DNA from 3 places in the Pseudoflavonifractor sp. genome. Region 2 is predicted to be linked to each of the others. Evidence: a T-box and tRNA genes for the amino acid it is inferred to sense, from the RefSeq annotation. Region 2 holds a T-box; the other regions hold tRNA genes.
What was found. The T-box of region 2 lies ahead of ACOX7T_RS01760 (valine--tRNA ligase). A T-box ahead of a tRNA ligase gene usually reads a tRNA of that ligase, here a tRNA-Val.
Positions count from the first base shown of each region.

Region 1: it encodes a tRNA-Val, which carries the amino acid that the T-box ahead of ACOX7T_RS01760 (valine--tRNA ligase) is inferred to sense. The anticodon was not compared.
Region 3: it encodes a tRNA-Val, which carries the amino acid that the T-box ahead of ACOX7T_RS01760 (valine--tRNA ligase) is inferred to sense. The anticodon was not compared.

Region 1 covers NZ_JBMNPX010000002.1:48,890-55,050, forward strand. Annotated here, with positions in the region: gene ACOX7T_RS02725 (hypothetical protein) at 278-1,081, shown strand; gene ACOX7T_RS02730 (Na/Pi cotransporter family protein) at 1,193-2,980, opposite strand; tRNA gene ACOX7T_RS02735 (tRNA-Val) at 3,410-3,485, shown strand; tRNA gene ACOX7T_RS02740 (tRNA-Asp) at 3,509-3,585, shown strand; tRNA gene ACOX7T_RS02745 (tRNA-Phe) at 3,589-3,664, shown strand; tRNA gene ACOX7T_RS02750 (tRNA-Gly) at 3,707-3,782, shown strand; tRNA gene ACOX7T_RS02755 (tRNA-Cys) at 3,832-3,905, shown strand; gene ACOX7T_RS02760 (TrmH family RNA methyltransferase) at 4,177-5,007, shown strand; gene ACOX7T_RS02765 (uracil-xanthine permease family protein) at 5,072-6,161, opposite strand, start outside.
Region 2 covers NZ_JBMNPX010000001.1:374,228-380,388, reverse strand. Annotated here, with positions in the region: gene ACOX7T_RS01770 (TIGR03905 family TSCPD domain-containing protein) at 1-200, opposite strand, end outside; gene ACOX7T_RS01765 (hypothetical protein) at 320-700, opposite strand; T-box leader at 854-1,068, shown strand; gene ACOX7T_RS01760 (valine--tRNA ligase) at 1,138-3,828, shown strand; gene ACOX7T_RS01755 (hypothetical protein) at 4,275-5,525, shown strand; gene ACOX7T_RS01750 (anti-sigma factor antagonist) at 5,654-5,959, shown strand; gene spoIIAB (anti-sigma F factor) at 6,032-6,161, shown strand, end outside.
Region 3 covers NZ_JBMNPX010000006.1:125,525-131,685, reverse strand. Annotated here, with positions in the region: gene vanR (VanR-ABDEGLN family response regulator transcription factor) at 1-639, shown strand, start outside; tRNA gene ACOX7T_RS07925 (tRNA-Met) at 740-816, shown strand; tRNA gene ACOX7T_RS07920 (tRNA-Glu) at 855-929, shown strand; tRNA gene ACOX7T_RS07915 (tRNA-Val) at 966-1,041, shown strand; gene ACOX7T_RS07910 (DUF2812 domain-containing protein) at 1,181-2,557, opposite strand; gene ACOX7T_RS07905 (PadR family transcriptional regulator) at 2,554-2,877, opposite strand; gene ACOX7T_RS07900 (hypothetical protein) at 3,050-3,295, shown strand; gene ACOX7T_RS07895 (Bax inhibitor-1/YccA family protein) at 3,419-4,135, shown strand; gene ACOX7T_RS07890 (ABC transporter ATP-binding protein) at 4,187-4,942, opposite strand; gene ACOX7T_RS07885 (FecCD family ABC transporter permease) at 4,939-6,015, opposite strand; gene ACOX7T_RS07880 (iron ABC transporter substrate-binding protein) at 6,008-6,161, opposite strand, start outside.

The DNA.
Region 1 (6,161 bases), on a different contig from region 2:
TGACTACTATCATACGACAAAAAAATCGAAAAGTAGATAACAAAGGGGTTACAATTCCTTAAAATTTTTTCAGGTTTCTGAAGGAGTGCAAAAGATAATGCTTAGACGGAGAAAGCGCAAAAAAAGTTTTAAGCGGCAGAAAAAAGACGAAATTTTTTGAAACAGGCAGGCGGATGGTTTTTCTAGTTGCAAAGCAGGTAACTTTCTGGTAAAATACAGAGGATTGGTTCCTCGCACCTGCCGGCGGCGCAGGAGAATTTCCATAGGAGATGGATAAATGGATAGCAGAGAAAGACTGGAAAAGCAGCGGCTGAAGGCAGAGAAGCAGCGCCAGGAGGACATCGCGCTTACCAAAGTTCTCTACTGGATTGTAGGAGCGGTGGTTCTGGAGTTCCTGCTGCTGATGACGCAGAAATATTATATTGATTTTACGGTGGATGGCTTTGGTATCAGCCTGGCGGTTGGCATTGCCTCTGCGCTGAAGATCATCACCTTCGCGGGCATTATTGCTGGTGCGGCAGTGCTCTTCCTGGCGGTCAGCCAGTGGAAGAAGGGAAAAAAGGGAATCTTCCTGTGGGCTATCGGCGCGTTCCTGGTTATGCTGGGCGTATACAGTGCCATCGTGTGGCAGTTTAACGCCACCGGTGTGGATTTCCTGATTTTTGCCAACGTAGTGTTTGCGGTGCTTGCCTTTGTATACTATATCTACCAGACCGAGTTCTTCGCTGTGGCTGCGGCCTGTGCGGCCGGTGTACTGGGCATCTATATCCGCTTCGCGCTGGGTACTGGTATGCGGACCTATGTGATTATGGCTCTGCTGGTGGTGTTCCTGGCTGCTGTGGCGGCTCTGGCGGCGGCAGCCCAGCGCGGCCAGGGTGTGCTGACTGTGAAGGAGAAGAGCGTCCGGCTCCTGCCCAAGACTGCCAACTATATCCTCATCTACGTCAGCTGTGCGCTGATGGCGCTGGTCCTGATTGCTTCCCTGATTATCGGTACCAGCGTGGGAGAGATGGTCTACTATGCGGTGCCTACGGCGTGGGTGCTGATCATGGCTGTCTACTACACTGTGAAGCTCATGTAAGAAAAGCCCGGCAGCAATGTGCTGCCGGGCTTTTAATTTTTGCAAGTAGAAAAGCGTGGATGGAGAAAGAAGCCCCGGCAGCAACCGTGCTGCCGGGGCTTCTCAGTGTGCTTATTTGTCCGCGTCGATGGGAGCCAGGTATTTGGCGCGGTAGGCGGAAAAGAGCTCGTCAAAGCTCCGGCTGGAGCCGTGATGGAGCTGGTGGAGATAGGCATGGGTATCGGTGAGAACCAGGTCGTTTTTGGGGGCTGTACGGCGGAGAATTTGCAGCGCCACGTTGGAACAGTGGTCGGACACACGCTCCAGATTGATAAGCAGCTCCAGGAACTGAGTACCCTGCTCAATGGTGCAGGCGCCGGTCTTGAAGCGTTCGATGTGACGGCTCTTCAGCTCATCCCGCAGAAGATCCACCACCTCCTCCAGCGGCTCCACCTCAAGGGCAAGCTCTCTGGAGCGGCTGGTGTAGCATTCCAGCGTCTTGTCAAGCGCCTCGCCCACCGCATCGGTGAGGGCGGTGAGCTCGCGCTGGGCCGTGGGAGAGAAAGAGATGCTGCGCTCCCGGAGGACGGAGGCACTCTCGGAGATATTGACGGAGTAATCGCCCATTCGTTCAAAATCGGAGAGGGTGTGGAGCAGCTCGGAGACCTGGGTGCTCTCTGCGGCTGACAGGGAGTGGTCGGACAGGCGGACCAGGTAGTTGTCCAGCGTACCCTCCAGCTTGTCCAGCGTGTTTTCGTTCTCACGCAGCAGCTCTGCCTTCTTGGTGTCATACTGGCTCAGCAGAGACACCGAGATACGGTAGTTGTCCCGGGCCAGCGTACCCATATGTACCACTGCGTCATGGGCCCGATCCAGGGCCACAGCGGGTGTGGCCAGGAAACGCTCATCCAGCATGGTAAAGCCGTTGCTCTCGTCGCCGGGAACTGTGCGCTCCACCAGGCGGACCAGCTGCTTATGGAAGGGGAGGAGGAGCAGGGTACAGCCGATATTGAAGAAGGTGTGGAAGGAGGCGATGTCGCCCATGTTCATGGTGGCCGACCAGAAGGGGAGGCCGCCCGCCGGAGTGAGGGCCAGCTGAGCGCCGTAGATACCTGCCAGGAAGACCAGAGTGCCGATAACATTAAAGTAGAGGTGGAGCATGGCCGTCCGTCTGGCGTTGCGGCTGGCGCCGATGGAGGAGATGAGCGTGGTGATGCAGGTGCCGATATTCTGGCCCATAATGATGGGGAAGGCGATGTTGAAGGTGATGACGCCGGTGGAGGTGAGGGCCTGCAGGATACCCACCGAGGCGGTGGAGCTCTGGAGCAGGGCGGTGACAAGGGCGCCTACCAGGATGCCCAGCAGGGGATTGGAGAAGGCCACGAAGAGGTTGCGGAACTCGGGGACGTCCTGGAGCGGCGCCACAGAGGCGGTCATGGTGTGCATGCTGATAAACAGCAGGCCCAGACCCAGCAGCAGCTGGCCTACAATCCGCTTTTTGCCGCTCTTGATAAACATATAGAGCACAATGCCTACCACTGCCATAATGGGGCCGAAATACTCCGGGCGCATCATGGAGAGAAGCAGATTGTCCGAGGAGATGTCTCCCAGGCGGAGAATCTGGGCTGTAATGGTGGTGCCGATATTGGCGCCCATAATGATACCCACTGTCTGCTCCAGCTTCATAATACCGGAGTTGACAAAGCCCACGCACATGATGGTGGTGGCGGCCGAGCTGTGAACCAGGCCGGTGACAAGGGCGCCGATGAGGACGCTCATGAACAGGTTGTTGGTCAGCCGTTCCAGAATGGATTCCAGCCGTCCGCTGGACAGCTTCTCCAATCCGCTTGTCATGGTGGTCATGCCAAAGAGAAAGGTGGCAATAGCGCCCAGAAGGGAGATTACATCGTAAATACTCACCAGTCTGCCTCCAGATATGATAGGATTATAAATTCAGAACATCGTAAGATAATGGAAGCTCCGTGCCAAGCGGCAGAGGAGCCAATCTATTATAGATTATAAACCTCATTATTTTGTTCGTAAACGATAAAAGTGAAGTTTTTTGCCTCTTTTTTTCGGAAAGAGAGAATATAAGGTGAATAAGGTAATTTTATGAAACTATAAAAGGGAAAATGTCGGAAACTGAAAAATATTTTTCAAACATTTTAAATCAAAAGATGAAAAATATTGGATTTATAAAAAGAAAACGCAACAAAATCGGCACAGAAGTGGGGCGGGCAAAACAGAAGAATAAAAAAGATAAATTTAGGGGTTGACATTTCAGGGGGGCTTTAGTATAATAACCTTCGTCGCGAGCGAGAGATAAACAAAAACGCAAGCGGCCAACAGGGGAGCATAGCTCAGCTGGGAGAGCGCATGCCTTACAAGCATGATGTCACAGGTTCGAGCCCTGTTGTTCCCACCATGGGTCTTGACCCAACGTCAAATGGCGCGGTAGTTCAGTTGGTTAGAACGCCGGCCTGTCACGCCGGAGGTCGAGGGTTCAAGTCCCTTCCGCGTCGCCATTTGCCTCTGTAGCTCAGTTGGTAGAGCAGGGGACTGAAAATCCCCGTGTCGTTGGTTCGATTCCGACCGGAGGCACCAAATCTCTCTGAACTGCATAGAGTGGTTCAGAGAGATAACCCCGCGGGTGTAGCTCATCTGGTAGAGCGCCACCTTGCCAAGGTGGAGGTAGCGAGTTCGAGCCTCGTCACCCGCTCCAGAAACAGAAGATAACAGGAGCAAGTAATTTGCTCCTGTTATCTGTAATCGGCGCCATAGCCAAGTGGTAAGGCAGAGGTCTGCAAAACCTTTACCCCCAGTTCGAGTCTGGGTGGCGCCTCCAAAAAGAAACACCAGCCGACAGGCTGGTGTTTCTTTTTGGATACCTGGGGAATTTGAATGCTCGGGGTCGGCGAAGCCGCCCCCTGCGCCAAGGTTTTGGCCTTCGTCCAAAACGCTTGTACGGCGCAAAAGCGCCGCCCCACCGTGTGGGGCCCCGGTCCGGCTGGCATTTGTCGTGTCGGGATGGCTTGAAGTCCCGACTGCGAAAGCGGTCGGGATTTTTCCTTTTATACTGCTGACAAAGAAACGTGCAAGCTGCGGAGGGAAGCGCAATGGCAAAGCTGATCGAAATCACCAGTCTGGATTTGCCCGAGCTGGAGGTCTTTACCCGGCTGACAGAGGCCCAGCTGCGCAACCGGCTGGAGCCGGAGAAGGGAATCTTCATCGCTGAGAGCCCCAAGGTCATCGCCCGGGCGCTGGAGGCCGGATATCAGCCCCTGTCCCTGCTGATGGAGCGCAAGCACCTGGAGGGCCAGGGCAGGGACATCATGGAGCGCTGCGGAGATATCCCGGTGTACACCGGGGACAACGACCTGCTGGCCGCCCTGACCGGCTATCAGGTGAACCGAGGCATTCTGTGCGCCATGCGCCGCCCCGTGCTGCCCACGGTGGAGGAGCTGTGCGCCGGAGCCCGCCGGGTGGCGGTGCTGGAGGGCATCGTGGACTCCACCAATGTGGGGGCCATCTTCCGCTCCGCTGCGGCGCTGCACATGGACGCCGTGCTGGTCACCCCCACCTGCTGCGACCCCCTGTACCGCCGGGCAGTGCGGGTGAGCATGGGCACTGTGTTCCAGATTCCCTGGACCCGCATCGGCGACAGTCCCGCCGACTGGCCGGAGAAGGGCCTCTCCCGGCTCAACGCCCTGGGCTTCAAGACCGCGGCTATGGCCCTGAGCGACAACTCGGTGTCTATTGACGACCCGGCCCTCATGGCTGAGGACAAGCTGGCCATTGTGCTGGGCACCGAGGGGGACGGCCTGTCCCACACCACCATTGCCCACTGCGACTACACGGTGCGCATCCCCATGTCCCACGGCGTGGACTCGCTGAACGTGGCCGCCGCCAGTGCTGTGGCCTTCTGGCAGCTGAGAGCAAGAGAATAAGAGAATGAAAAAAGAGCGCCCCGGCCGCATCTGCGGCCGGGGCGCTCTTTATATGTATGGATGCTTACTGGTGGATGCCCCGGTTCTGGTCACCGGCGGGGTTGGCGCCGAAGACATAGTCATTGCCGGGGAGGATGGCGTTGAGGATGATGCCGGCCAGGGCGGCGATGGCCAGGCCGGTGAGGGTGATGGAGGTGCCAGCCATCACGAAGGTGATGCCGGAGGAGAAGCCCAGGCCGCACACCAGGATGACAGCGGCGATAATCAGGTTGCGGGACTTGGTGAAGTCCACCTGGTTCTCCACGATGTTGCGCACGCCGATGGCGGAAATCATGCCGTAGAGGATGAAGGAGATGCCGCCGATGATGGAGGCGGGCAGGGAGCCGATGATGTCAGCCACCTTGGGGATGAAGCTGAGGACGATGGCGAAGCAGGCGGCGATGCGGATGACCCGGGGGTCGTACACCTTGGACAGCTCCAGTACGCCGGTGTTCTCGCCGTAGGTGGTGTTGGCGGGACCGCCGAACATGCCGGCCAGAGCGGTGGCGATGCCGTCGCCCACCAGGGTGCGGTGGAGGCCGGGGTCCTCAATGAACCGGGCGCCCACAGTGGCGGAGATGGCGGACATGTCGCCGATGTGCTCCATCATGGTGGCGATGGCGATGGGGGCCATGACCAGGATGGCGGTCAGGTCAAAGCTGGCAAGCTGGAAGGGGGGCAGGCCCAGGATGGAGGCGCTGGCCACCTCGGTGAAGTCCAGAATGGCGCTGCCGTCCGGATTGGTCATACCGCTCATGTGCATGATGAGGGCCACCAGATAGGCGCCCACAACGCCCAGCAGGATGGGGATAATCTTCACCATGCCCTTGCCCCAGATGTTGCACACCACAATGATGGCCAGGGCGATAAGGGCCAGGGGCCAGTTGGTGGAGGCGTTGGAGATGGCACTGGGGGCCAGGGACAGGCCGATGCACACGATGATGGGGCCGGTGACCACGGGAGGCAGGAAGCGCATGACCTTCTTCACGCCGGCCAGCTTGATGATGAGAGCCAGAATCAGGTACAGCAGGCCGGCGATGACGATGCCGCCGCAGGCCCGTGCCAGCTTGTCGGAGGCGGACATGGTGGCGTAGATGCCGGTGTTCAGGCTGCCA
Region 2 (6,161 bases):
GAGGTGGCTTTGTGACCGCAGCGGATGCCCTCCAGCTTGGAGATGGCGTCGGTGACCTTCATGCCCTCCACCAGACGGGAGATGCCCTGGAGGTTGCCGTCGCAGCCGTTGAAAATCTTTACGGACTGAATCGTGTCGTCCTCCACGTCGATTACCATCCGGGTGGAGCAGACGCCTCTGGTTCTGTAATCAATGGTCATGAAAAAATGCCTCCGCATGCAGCCCCTGAGTGGGGCTCAAAATATCGGGAGATATTATACAGGACCAGACGGAAAAACGCAACAGCTGAATGGAACTTTTTGGGGAAGTGGGTCGGGAATTATTCGCCATACACAATCAGGCAGGTGACGCCGCTGCCGTTGAGATACACGTCCTGGCAGCCCCCCAGGACCCCTGCTGTAAAAAAGCTGACGTCCCACATGTCGGCCTCGCTGTCATAGCGGCAGGTGACGGAGTCGTAGGAGATGGTACACTCCGATGTGGCCCGCTGAACGGCCTCCTCCGCGCTGCTGACTGCAAGGGGAGAGGTGTTTTGAAAACCGTCCCGCAGGACGCCTGGAGCGTTTTCACCATAGGTGTCCTGCACCTCGGCGTAGGAGAAGGAGGGAATTTCGGCGGACGGCGCAGCGGCGTCCTGTCCGCAGCCGGCCGGCAGCAGGGTCAGCGCCAGTGCCAGACCCAACAGAGCAGATTTTTTCATCCTGTCAGCCTCCGTTCCTGTGGCGTTGTGTACCTTTTAGACGCAGGAACGCCGGAGAAGTTCCGGGTATTTCCGGCGGCGAAAAAGCAGGGAAAACCATCTGTTCTCCTTGACAATGTTTTGAAAAATGAATATACTAGAGAGCGTTCATAGTAAAAAGCCGCGAAGGGAAGGAGTACGCATTTTCCAGGGTGCAGAGAGGAGCCGGTTGGTGCAAGGCTCTCCGTTGGGAATGCGGAAGGTGGTCCCGGAGCTCCGCTCCTGAAGCAAGTAGGGGGCGGCGGGTTCTCCCGTTACCGAGACAATGAGTGTTCTCCCACGGGAGAAAATTCAGGTGGTACCACGGACTGCATCGGTTCGTCCTGAGCAAAACGCTTGGGGCGGACTTTTTTGTTGCGCAAAAAAGTTGTTTGCCCCGAAAAGGAGTGTCAGAAAGAATGAAGAAAGAACTTCCCAAGGTTTACGAACCCCAGGAGGTAGAAGGCCGCGTCTACGAGATGTGGGAGAAGAACGGCTGCTTTGAGGGCCACCGTGACCCCGATAAGAAGCCCTTCACCATCGTCATGCCGCCCCCCAACGTCACCGGCCAGCTCCACATGGGCCACGCCATGGACTCCACCCTCCAGGACATCCTCATCCGCTTCAAGCGGATGGAGGGATACGCCGCCCTGTGGGTTCCCGGCACCGACCACGCCGGCATCGCCACCCAGATCAAGGTGGAGGAGGAGCTGCGCAAGAACGAGGGTCTGACCCGCTATGACCTGGGCCGGGACAAGTTCCTGGAGCGGGTGTGGGACTGGAAGCACAAGTATGGCGACCGCATCGTCCAGCAGCAGAAGAAGCTGGGCGCCTCCTGCGACTGGAGCCGGGCCCGGTTCACCATGGACGAGGGCCTGTCCAACGCCGTGCGCCACGTGTTCGTCTCCCTCTATAAGAAGGGCCTCATCTACAAGGGCAGCCGCATCATCAACTGGTGCCCCCACTGCGTCACCGCCCTGTCCGACGCCGAGGTGGAGTACAAGGACAAGCCCGGCAACCTGTGGCACCTGAAGTACCCCATCAAGGGCGAGGAGGGCCGCTATGTTATCGTGGCCACCACCCGTCCCGAGACCATGATGGGCGACACCGGCGTGGCCGTCAACCCCAACGACGACCGCTACAAGGACCTCATCGGCAAGACCTGCGTCCTGCCCCTCATGGACCGTGAGATTCCCATCGTGGCCGACGAGTATGTGGACATGGAGTTCGGCACCGGCTGCGTGAAGATGACCCCTGCCCACGACCCCAACGACTTCGAGGTGGGCCTGCGGCACAACCTGGAGTCCATCCGTGTGCTGGACGACGAGGGCAAGGTCAACGCCAACGGCGGCAAGTACGAGGGCATGGACCGCTACGAGGCCCGCAAGGCCGTTGTGGCCGACCTGGAGGCCCTTGGCCTGCTGGAGAAGGTGGAGCCCCACGCCCACAACGTGGGCACCTGCTACCGCTGCGGCACCGACGTGGAGCCCATCATTTCCGCCCAGTGGTTCGTGAAGATGGGCCCCCTGGCTGAGGAGGCCCTGCGGGTGGTCAACGACGGGGAGGTCAAGTTCGTCCCCGACCGCTTCTCCAAGACCTACACCAACTGGATGGAGAACGTCCACGACTGGTGTATCTCCCGCCAGCTGTGGTGGGGCCACCGCATCCCCGCCTGGACCTGCGAGGAGTGCGGCCACATCACCGTCAGCGAGACCGACCCCACCGAGTGCGAGCACTGCCACTCCAAGCACATCAAGCAGGAGGACGACGTGCTGGACACCTGGTTCTCCTCCGCCCTGTGGCCCTTCTCTACCCTGGGCTGGCCCGATGAGAACAGCGAGGACTACAAGTACTTCTATCCCACCGACGTGCTGGTCACCGGCTACGACATCATCTTCTTCTGGGTGGCCCGCATGATCCTCTCCGCCTGCGAGCACACCGGCAAGCCCCCCTTCCACACCGTGTTCATCCACGGCCTGGTCCGGGACGACAAGGGCCGCAAGATGTCCAAGAGCCTGGGCAACGGCATCGACCCCCTGGAGATCGCCGAGAAGTACGGCGCCGACGCCCTGCGCTTCAACCTGGTTACCGGCAACTCTCCCGGAAACGACATGCGCTTCTACACCGAGCGGTGTGAGGCCATGCGCAACTTCGCCAACAAGATCTGGAACGCCAGCCGCTTCCTGATGATGAACCTGACCATCGACAAGTGCGAGCTGCCCGAGAAGCTGGAGATGGAGGACCGCTGGATTCTCTCCAAGCTCAACAGCCTGATCCCCGAGATGACGGAGAACATGGACAAGTATGAGCTGGGCGTGGCGGCGCAGAAGATCTACGACTTCATCTGGGACTCCTACTGCGACTGGTATATTGAGCTGACCAAGGCCCGCCTCCAGGGCGACGACGAGGAGGCCAAGGTCAACGCCCAGAAGGTGCTCTGCTATGTGCTGACCCAGATTCTCAAGCTGCTGCACCCCTTCATGCCCTTCATCACCGAGGAGATCTGGCAGGCCCTGCCCCACGTCGAAGTGTCCGGTGGACACTTCGATGGAGAACAAGCGAAGCAACCTCATAAATCGGGCGACTACCTGATGCTCCAGAAGTGGCCGGAGCACAGCGTGGAGCTGGACTTCCCCGACGAGGAGCGGGCCATGGAGATGATCATGGACGCCATCGGCGCTATTCGTACCCGCCGCTCCGAGATGAACGTGCCCCCCAGCAAGAAGGCCCACGTCACCGTGGCCACCCTGCACCGGGACGTGTTCGAGCTGGGCATCCCCTTCCTCAAGCGCCTGGGCTACGCCAGTGATGTGACTATCACCGGCGTCACCGATGCTGACCAGGACACCAAGGGCATGGTCACCGTCATCACCCATGCCGCCCGTATCTCCATTCCTCTGGCCGAGCTGGTGGACATGGAGAAGGAGAAGGCCCGCATGGAGAAGGAGCTCAAGAAGAACCAGGCTGAGCTGGACAAGCTGGACACCAAGCTGAACAATCCCGGCTTTGTGAACAAGGCCCCTGCCAACGTGGTGGAGGCCGAGCGGGAGCGGGCCGTCAAGCTCCGTGAGCTGGTGGCCAAGCTTCAGGAAGAGCTCTCCAATATGTAATGCCAACCCCATAAGACCCTTGCCGCCGGAGACGTGAGTTGTCTCCGGCGGTATTTTTATCGCTTGCCGAAGGCAAACGATAAAAACGTCCATAAGGCGCGCTCCGCCGCGCCTTGGACGAGAAATCTCAGCGCGCGGGCGCTGTGCGCCCGCATGCGCAAAAAACAGCGCCAAGCGCTGTTTTTTCATCTGTATGCAGAAAAATATTTATTTTGTTCCAAACGGGCGAAAAAGCGAGAACGAGGGACTTCCCTGGGGCAGAATAGGCTTTGCGGTACCTCACGCCCAAAAAAGTTTACAAATTAGCGTTGATAGAAGCAGGGAAAAAAGGTATGATAACATACCATATAGCAGGGTATGTGTTTTTGCGCTCTTTGGGGCTGTGAAAATATGAAAAGTTGGATACACTGTAACCAGAAAATCAACCGCTGTGGGGAGGGTTCGGCATGAGAAAGCGGGCCGCTTTGCTTACCATATTGCTGCTTGTGCTGCTGGCCGGATGCCGGACACAGCCGGCGGGAGAGACAGGACAGCCTGAGCCGCCGGAGAGCGCAAAGCCTGCCGGCACGCCGGAGCAGACGGCCTCCCCCATGCCCACAGAGGAGCCGGAGGAGACCTCTTCCGTTGAGGAGACAGCCTCTCCCGCGCCCACGGAGAGCCAGCCGCCTGCCGAGACCGGTACGCCGGACTGCCGCGCCCTGGCAGAGGAGCTGTGGGACAAGTATCCCGACAGCCTGTCCAACGGCCAGTGGTATGCCATGGACCGCAGCTACTGGTTTGCCGACTATGTCCCCGGCGAGCCGGTGGACGACCAGGGGGAGGGGACGGACAGTTCTCCGCTCTCCCAGCCTGACGTCTATTTTTATGAGGACACCACCGGAGCTATGGCCCCCGAGGACGTGGCAGCTGAGCTGGTGAACGTGATGCTCCAGTCCGCCGACCCGGAGGGGGAATGGACAGTGGCCACCCAGTCCCTGCTGGACCGGGACGGGCTGTTGGACCTGTGTGCAGACCACATGGCGGCCTATGGCGGCGGCTGGGAGGACCAGAACCGGCTGAAGAGCTGGTTTGATACCTGGGCCGCCGGAATTCCCGGCATCGGGGCGGATATGTGGGTTCTCCACCCCAGCTACACCGGCTCCACCGTAGCCCAGGAGAGCAGCGGCTGGTTTGTCATCATGCGGGAGGGGAATGTGTACCGCATGCAGCGGGACGACGCCTTCGGCGAGTATGTCCGCCAGCCCGAGGTGGAGGTCCGGATTCAGTTCACCCGGGCGCTGGAGGCCTGGGGCTGGTTCAACGGCGCACCCCCGGAGACAACTGCCGACGCCAAGACAGCGGAGGACGGCAGCACCTGGTATCCGGTGAAGGACAGCCGGTTCTCCACGGTGCTGGATCTGCGGATGTACCTGAAGGGCATCTTCTCCGACGAGATTGCGGAGGAGCTGCTGGGCCTGGGGCTGTACCGGGACGTGGACGGCGTGCTCTGCTGTGCCCAGAACAGCAGCACTACCCCCACACTCACCGACGCCCGGGTTCAGGTGGTGCGGGAGAGCGACGTGAAGATCATCTGCAGTCTGGAGGGCGCCCTGACCTGGTCCGACGGCTCCCGCCCGGCACAGGCCATATCCGCCTCCTTCCCCTACGAAAAGGTGGGGGAGAAGTGGCTGTTTACGGATTTCTCGTGGCCTGGATAGGAAATTCGACGGAAAGCGCGGCTCATATGAATTATAATCGCCATATACCAGAAAATGGTATATGGCGATTTTTTTCTGTCCCGCTTTGGGAACGGACGGATATTTTCAACGCACAGGAGGGACAAGCTATGTCAGTGACCTGTACCGGGGAGGACCGGAATCTGCGGCTGACCGTGTCTGGGGAGGTGGACCACCACGGCGCCCGGGCTGTCATGCAGGAGCTGGACCGACAGGTGGACGCGGGGCTGCCTCGACGACTCACCCTGGATTTGAGCGGCGTGACCTTTATGGACAGCTCAGGTATCGCGGTGCTGCTGCGGGCCTACCGCCGGATGGCGGAGCTGGGGGGCGCCCTGACGGTGGCCAACGTGCCGCCTCAGGCCCTCAAGGTGCTGCGGGCGGCAGGGCTGGAGCGGATCATCCGCTTTGAATAGGGAACGGACCGCCGGAGCGCCTCAGGCGCTCCGGCGGCGGGGAACCACCCAATACGGAAGGAGTCTTTACATATGAAACCAATCAACGAGGCGGCCATTTCCTTTCTCAGCCGCTCCGCCAACGAGGGCTTTGCCCGCACCACGGCGGCCTGCTTTGCCGCCCAGCTGGACCCCACCCTGGACGAGGTCAACGACATTAAGA
Region 3 (6,161 bases), on a different contig from region 2:
GTGGAGGTCTATCTCAAGAGCGAGGGGTTCACTGTGTTCAAGTGCGGCACCGGAGCCGACGCCCTCCAGTGCGTGAACCGGGAGCCGCTGGACCTGGCCATCCTGGACGTGATGCTGCCCGACATCTCCGGCTTTACCCTCTGTGGGGAGATCCGCCGGGAGCACCATTTTCCCGTCCTCATGCTCACCGCCCGCACCGAGGACATGGACAAGATCACCGGCCTGACCATAGGCGCCGACGACTACATGACCAAGCCCTTCAACCCCCTGGAGCTGGTGGCCCGGGTGAAGGCCCAGCTGCGGCGGTACACCCACTACAACGAGAACGACCGGCCTGTGGGGGATATCATCGACTTCAACGGCCTGGTCATCAACCGCTCCACCCACGAGTGCACCCTGTATGACAAGCCCCTGAATCTGACCCCGCTGGAGTTTGACATCCTGTGGATGCTCTGCGAGAACCGGGGGCAGGTCATCTCCGCCGAGAAGCTGTTTGAGAGCGTGTGGGGGGAGAAGTATCTGGACCGGAACAACACCGTTATGGTCCACATCCGCCGCCTGCGGGAGAAGATGGGAGAGCCGGGCCGCAATCCCCGGTTCATCAAAACCGTGTGGGGCGTGGGGTATAAAATCGACTGAAGGCAGCCTGAAAAATTTTTGAAAGAAAATTCGAAAAAAACGTTGACAAACCGGGGAGCGTCGGATATAATAAATCCTGCCCTGTTCGACGGGGTTACATGGCGGCATAGCTCAGTTGGCTAGAGCATGCGGTTCATACCCGCAGTGTCCCCGGTTCGAATCCAGGTGCCGCTACCATAAAAATCTAACAGGATGGGTTCCCATCCTGTGCAGACGGCCCGGTGGTCAAGCGGCTAAGACACCGCCCTTTCACGGCGGTAACACGGGTTCGATTCCCGTCCGGGTCACCAACCCCTTCATGGGGCATGACCGGACATACCAGATATGGAGGCATAGCTCAGCTGGTAGAGCGTCCGCCTCACACGCGGAAGGTCACAGATTCGAGTTCTGTTGTCTCCACCACAAAAACAGTCACGTCAAACGACGTGGCTGTTTTTGCTTTTCCGGAAGAAGGGAAACACCGACCTGTTCGGCGGGCAGACGTCAGTAAAAAGCACCTGAAGCCACGGATTCAGGTGCTTTTGTTGTTTACAGGGACATGTCAGCCGCCCAGAATCTCCCCGGCGGTACGGATTTGCTCCGGGGTGGGAGTCCAGTAGAAGGTAATTTCCACCATGCGGCTCTCCCAGCAGATGAGGTAGGTATCCCGGGAACCGTCGTCCCGCTGAACCTGATAGGCCGCCTGAGCGCCCCAGGGAGCGGCGTCAATGGGCTCGTAGTGGTCCACAAACACATAGTCATCGATGACCTCGTCCTGCCGCTCTTTCAGCAGGCTCTGGCAGATGAAATCATAGAGGAAGGGCAGCTTGACGTCGGTGACGGTGTAGCTGAGCTGATAGTCCCGCTCGTCCTGGTTAAAGAGAGGCCGCTGTTCATACTCACACCGGGAGAGAAGGAAGGTTTCCTGACAGTCGGCCTCCCTGGAGTACTGGGTGTCTGTCTCCACCAGGTCCTCCACCGTCAGGGGCATGGGATCGTCGTAGATGTCCCAGGTAATATTACCCCACTGGTAGCTGCCCACCGGCTGGCGGCTGTCGCCAAAGGAGAGCAGGCCGGTGAGAATGCCGGCGGTGAAGCCTGCCAGCCCTGCCACGGTCAACAGCAGAACACAGCCCATGGTGACCACCTGATTGACCCTACGGGAGACACCACGCTTTTTCAGCCATCTGGACAGGCAGCGGCCCAGCAGGCCCATCGCCACGATAACCGCTGCCCACACCGCCAGGAACAAGAACTTGCGGACAGAGCCCGCCAGTGAGAGAATCAGGAGCAAAATGGCCACGGCCAGCAGGCACCAGCCCAACGGCCGATTGGTGTGGACGGGCAGGAAAACGCCCTGCTCAGCGGCCTGCTTTGCCCGCCGGTGCCAGAGAAAGTAGTGGATCAGCTCATAGAGGGGGAATACCACCAGCAGCATCCACAAGGGGAGGGGGGACAGATAGGACGGAGTGGACAGGTAATCCACCGGGTTCCGCCACAGCTGACGGAGCTGGTACACCAGAACGAACAGGTAGAGGGCCAGGGACAGGAGCTGAGCGGTGAGCACCCGCTTGGACATGGTGCGGTGGATGGTCTCCACCTGGGTCACCGGGTCGGTGTCGATGGGCACGGCGTCCGCCCGGTTGGTGTAAAAAATCTGCATGGCGTCCCAACGGGCCGCCAGCTCCCAGCCGTCCTGGGCGCAGAAGTCCTCCTTCATCAGCTGCCGCTGGCTGGGGTGGGGGTCAAACTCCGAGGCGCTGGGGAAGTAGGTGACGGCAAAGCGGAGCTGCTGGGGCCGGATTTTCCGGTAGGTCCAGAGCAGTCCGCCGGGCTGGTGGATCATCCAGCCCTGGGCGGCCATCTGCTCCAGCTTCTTCTCAATCCCCTTTTGGTCGTAAAAGGAGAGGTTGGTAAAACAGCGTCTGGTCTTGCTCATTCCTGTGCCTCCTCTCTCAAAACACGGTCATAGTCCTCTGTCTGGCTCCGGAGCCGCCGGTACTCCCGGTCCAGCATCTCCCGTCCCTTATCTGTGATGATGTAGCTCCGGCGGCGACCTGCTGCCTCGGTCTCCTGAATCACCCCCGCCGCCAGGAACTGCTCCAGCAGGTCGTACAGGGTGCCTGAGCCGATGGTCACCCGGCCCTCGGTGAGGGCACGCACCGCCTCCAGAATGTCCGACCCCCGGCGCTCCCGGCGCAGGCAGAGCAGGATATAAAACATCTGCTCGGTGAGGGTCTTGAATTTCTCCCGCGGCATGGCGGCTCTCTCCTTTCTCGATTATCGAGTTTTTTCAATTCCATTATAACTCGAATATCGAGAAAGTCAATGCGGCAAAATGGAGAAAACAGCGGAGCTGTTGCCATATGGACACGAATATGGTATAAAGAGAGTGGGAAAGGACCGTTTTTCGGCCAAAAGGAGAACAAAAATGGGAAAATTAGACTTTAGAAATCAGCTGATTCTAGGCGTAGTCATTCTGATGGCGGGCTTTGTGTGCGCCACTGTCACGAAAATAGCGGTGTGCGCCAATATCGGCTGGATCATCTACGGTCTGCTGTTTGTCATCCACCCGGTGTGGCCCGAGAACGCGAGAAACCCCAGAGTGGCGCTGTACATGCGCCTGGCGGGCGTGATTATCGTTCTGCGGGGCCTTGTCGCCCGGTTCGGCGTCTGACGGGGACAGTTTTCCCCTGATGACACTTTTCTTTTACAGGGAAACCGTGTATACTAACGGCAGAATCCCGTGACCTTCCGGCTGTGCCAGAGGAATTTTCTCACGGGGAAAGGAGAATTGTCCGTGTACGAAAACAACTACTATACCCAGGAGGGGTACGGCAGCTACGGCATGGTGGAGACCGTGGGCCGTTACACCGCCCGTACCTTCCTCTGGATGTTCGCCGGCCTGGCCGTCACCTTCGGCGTGGCCATCGCCGGGTATATCACCGGCTTCAGCTTCCTGCTCCTGTTCAACACCTTCACCTATATCGGACTGCTCATCGCCCAGCTGGTGGTGGTGCTGGTGCTCTCCGCACGGGTTCACAGCCTGTCCGTGCCGGCGGCCCGCTTCCTGTTTTTCGCCTACGCCGCCCTCACCGGCGTGACCTTCTCGGTCTACTTCGTCATCTTTGACGTGATGAGTCTGGTGATTGTGTTCGGCGTCACCGCCCTGTACTTCGGCGCCATGGCCGCCTTCGGCTACGCCACCAAGGCCGACCTGTCCCGCATCCGCACCGTGCTGATGGGCGGACTCATCTTCCTGCTGGTCTTTGCCTTCCTGTCCATGTTCATTCCCGGCCTTGCGGCCATGGACCGGATCTACTGCCTCATCGGCATTGCCATCTTCCTGGGCTTCACCGCCTACGACACCCAGAAGATCAAGGCCTTCCACGCCTACTACGGCCACGACCCCGAGATGGCGGCCAAGGCCTCCATCTTCTCCGCTCTCCAGCTCTACCTGGATTTCATCAACCTGTTCCTCTATCTGCTCCGCTTCCTGGGCAGACGCCGGAACTGACAAGACAAAACATGCCCCTGCGCCCATGGGCGCAGGGGCATGTTTTCATATTCAGCACACCGGCACCACCACGGGAATGCCGTCCACCCGGCACACCCGGGCATTGACGTTGTACACGTCCCGGATGTTCTCCTCGCTGACCACCGACGCGTCACCGAAGGCGTGGACCCGGCCGCCATGGAGCAGGAGAAAGCGGTCGCAGTACCGCAGGGCCAGGTTCAGGTCGTGGATGACCATGACGGCGGCGATGTTCCGCTCCCGGCACAGCTTCTGCACCAGGGAGAGCACCTCGTACTGGTTGTGCAGGTCCAGGTTGCTGGTGGGCTCGTCCAGCAGCAGCACCTTGGGCTGCTGCACCAGGGCGCGGGCCAGCATGATCTTCTGCTGCTCGCCGCCGGACAGCCGGTCCATGGGCCGGACGGCCATGTCCTCCAGGCCCAGGGCGGACAGCATCCCGTCCACCAGGCGGTAGTCCTCCGCCGTGGCCCCCCACTTCATGTAGGGCTTGCGGCCCAGCAGCAGCATGTCGTACACCGTCAAATGGCTGGCCGGGGGATTCTGGGCCACAAAGGCCACGTTCCGGGCCATCTCCCCGTGGGACATGGTGAGCAGCTCGGCCCCGTCCACCCGTACCGAACCGGACTGGGGCTTTAAAATATGGCTGAAGCACTTGAGCAGGGTGCTCTTGCCTGCACCGTTGTTGCCCAGAATAGCCAGACACTCCCCGCTGCGGGCCTCAAAGGACACGTCATGGAGGATTTGCCGGCCGCACCGGTAGGAGAAATTCAGATGTTCCACAGTCATCATGAGCGGTTCCGTCCTTTGAACAGCAGGTAGAGGAACAGGGGAGCCCCCAGGAAGGAGGTGATGGCGCCGATGGGCAGCACCACCGGGGCCACCACGTTCCGGGCCACCAGGTCCCCCAGCAGTAGCAGCACGGCCCCCATGAGGGCGGAGCCGGGGATGAGATAGCAGTAGTTGTTGCCCAGGAAACGGCGGACAATGTGGGGGGCCACCAGGCCGATGAAGTTGATGATGCCCACGTAGGACACCACCACCGCCGCCACCACCGAGCAGATGAGCACGTTGACAATCCGCAGGCGGCTCACGTTGACGCCCAGGCTGACGGCAGTCTGCTCGCCGCTCTCCAGGGCGTTGTAGTTCCAGCGGTTGAAGAAGAAATAGAGCCCCGCGGCGGACACCACCGCCGCCATAATGCCCACCTCATCCCAGCCGGTGCGGCCCAGGTCGCCGAAGGTCCAGAAGACCAGGGAGGTGAGCTGCACCTCGTCGGCAAAGTACTGCAGGAGCGTGGTGGCTCCGGAGAACAGGGAGCTGAGGGCCACGCCGGAGAGCACCATGGCCTCAGGGGTAATCTGCCGCAGGCGGGACAGGGCCAGAATGAGCACCGACACGGCAATGCTGCCGGCGAAGGCGCACAGGCCGATGAGGGCCGGGTTGGAGAAGGTGACGCCGCCGCCCGCCTGGAGCCCGGCGCCCAGCACGATGATGGCGAAGGCGGCGCCGAATCCGGCGCCCTGGGAGATACCCAGGGTGCTGGAGGAGGCCAGGGGATTGCGCAGCACCGACTGGAGCACCACACCGGCCACACCCAGCCCGGCGCCGCCCAGAATGGCGGTGCAGATGCGGGGCAGACGCATGTTGCGCACCACGATGTTGATGCTGTTGTCCTCCGCCTTGCCTGCGATGCCCTTGATGAGCTCCAGCACCGGCGTATTGTAGGACCCGGCACGGAGAGACAGCAGGGCCGCCAGAAGCAGCACACCGCACAGGGCCAGCAGGACGCCGATATTCCTGGCCCGGTGGCGGGAGTAGGCCTCCGGCGCGCTCAGGCGCACCGCGTCCGCGCCCTTAGCCACCCAGGGTCATCTCCCTGAATTCGTAGCCTGCGGCCTGATACTGGGCGTAGGCGTCCTCCACCCCCAGCATGGTCTCAAAAATCTCGTCGAACTTGGCGGCAATGTCCACGTCGGCAAACTGCTCCGGGTAGAGCACCTTGCCCATG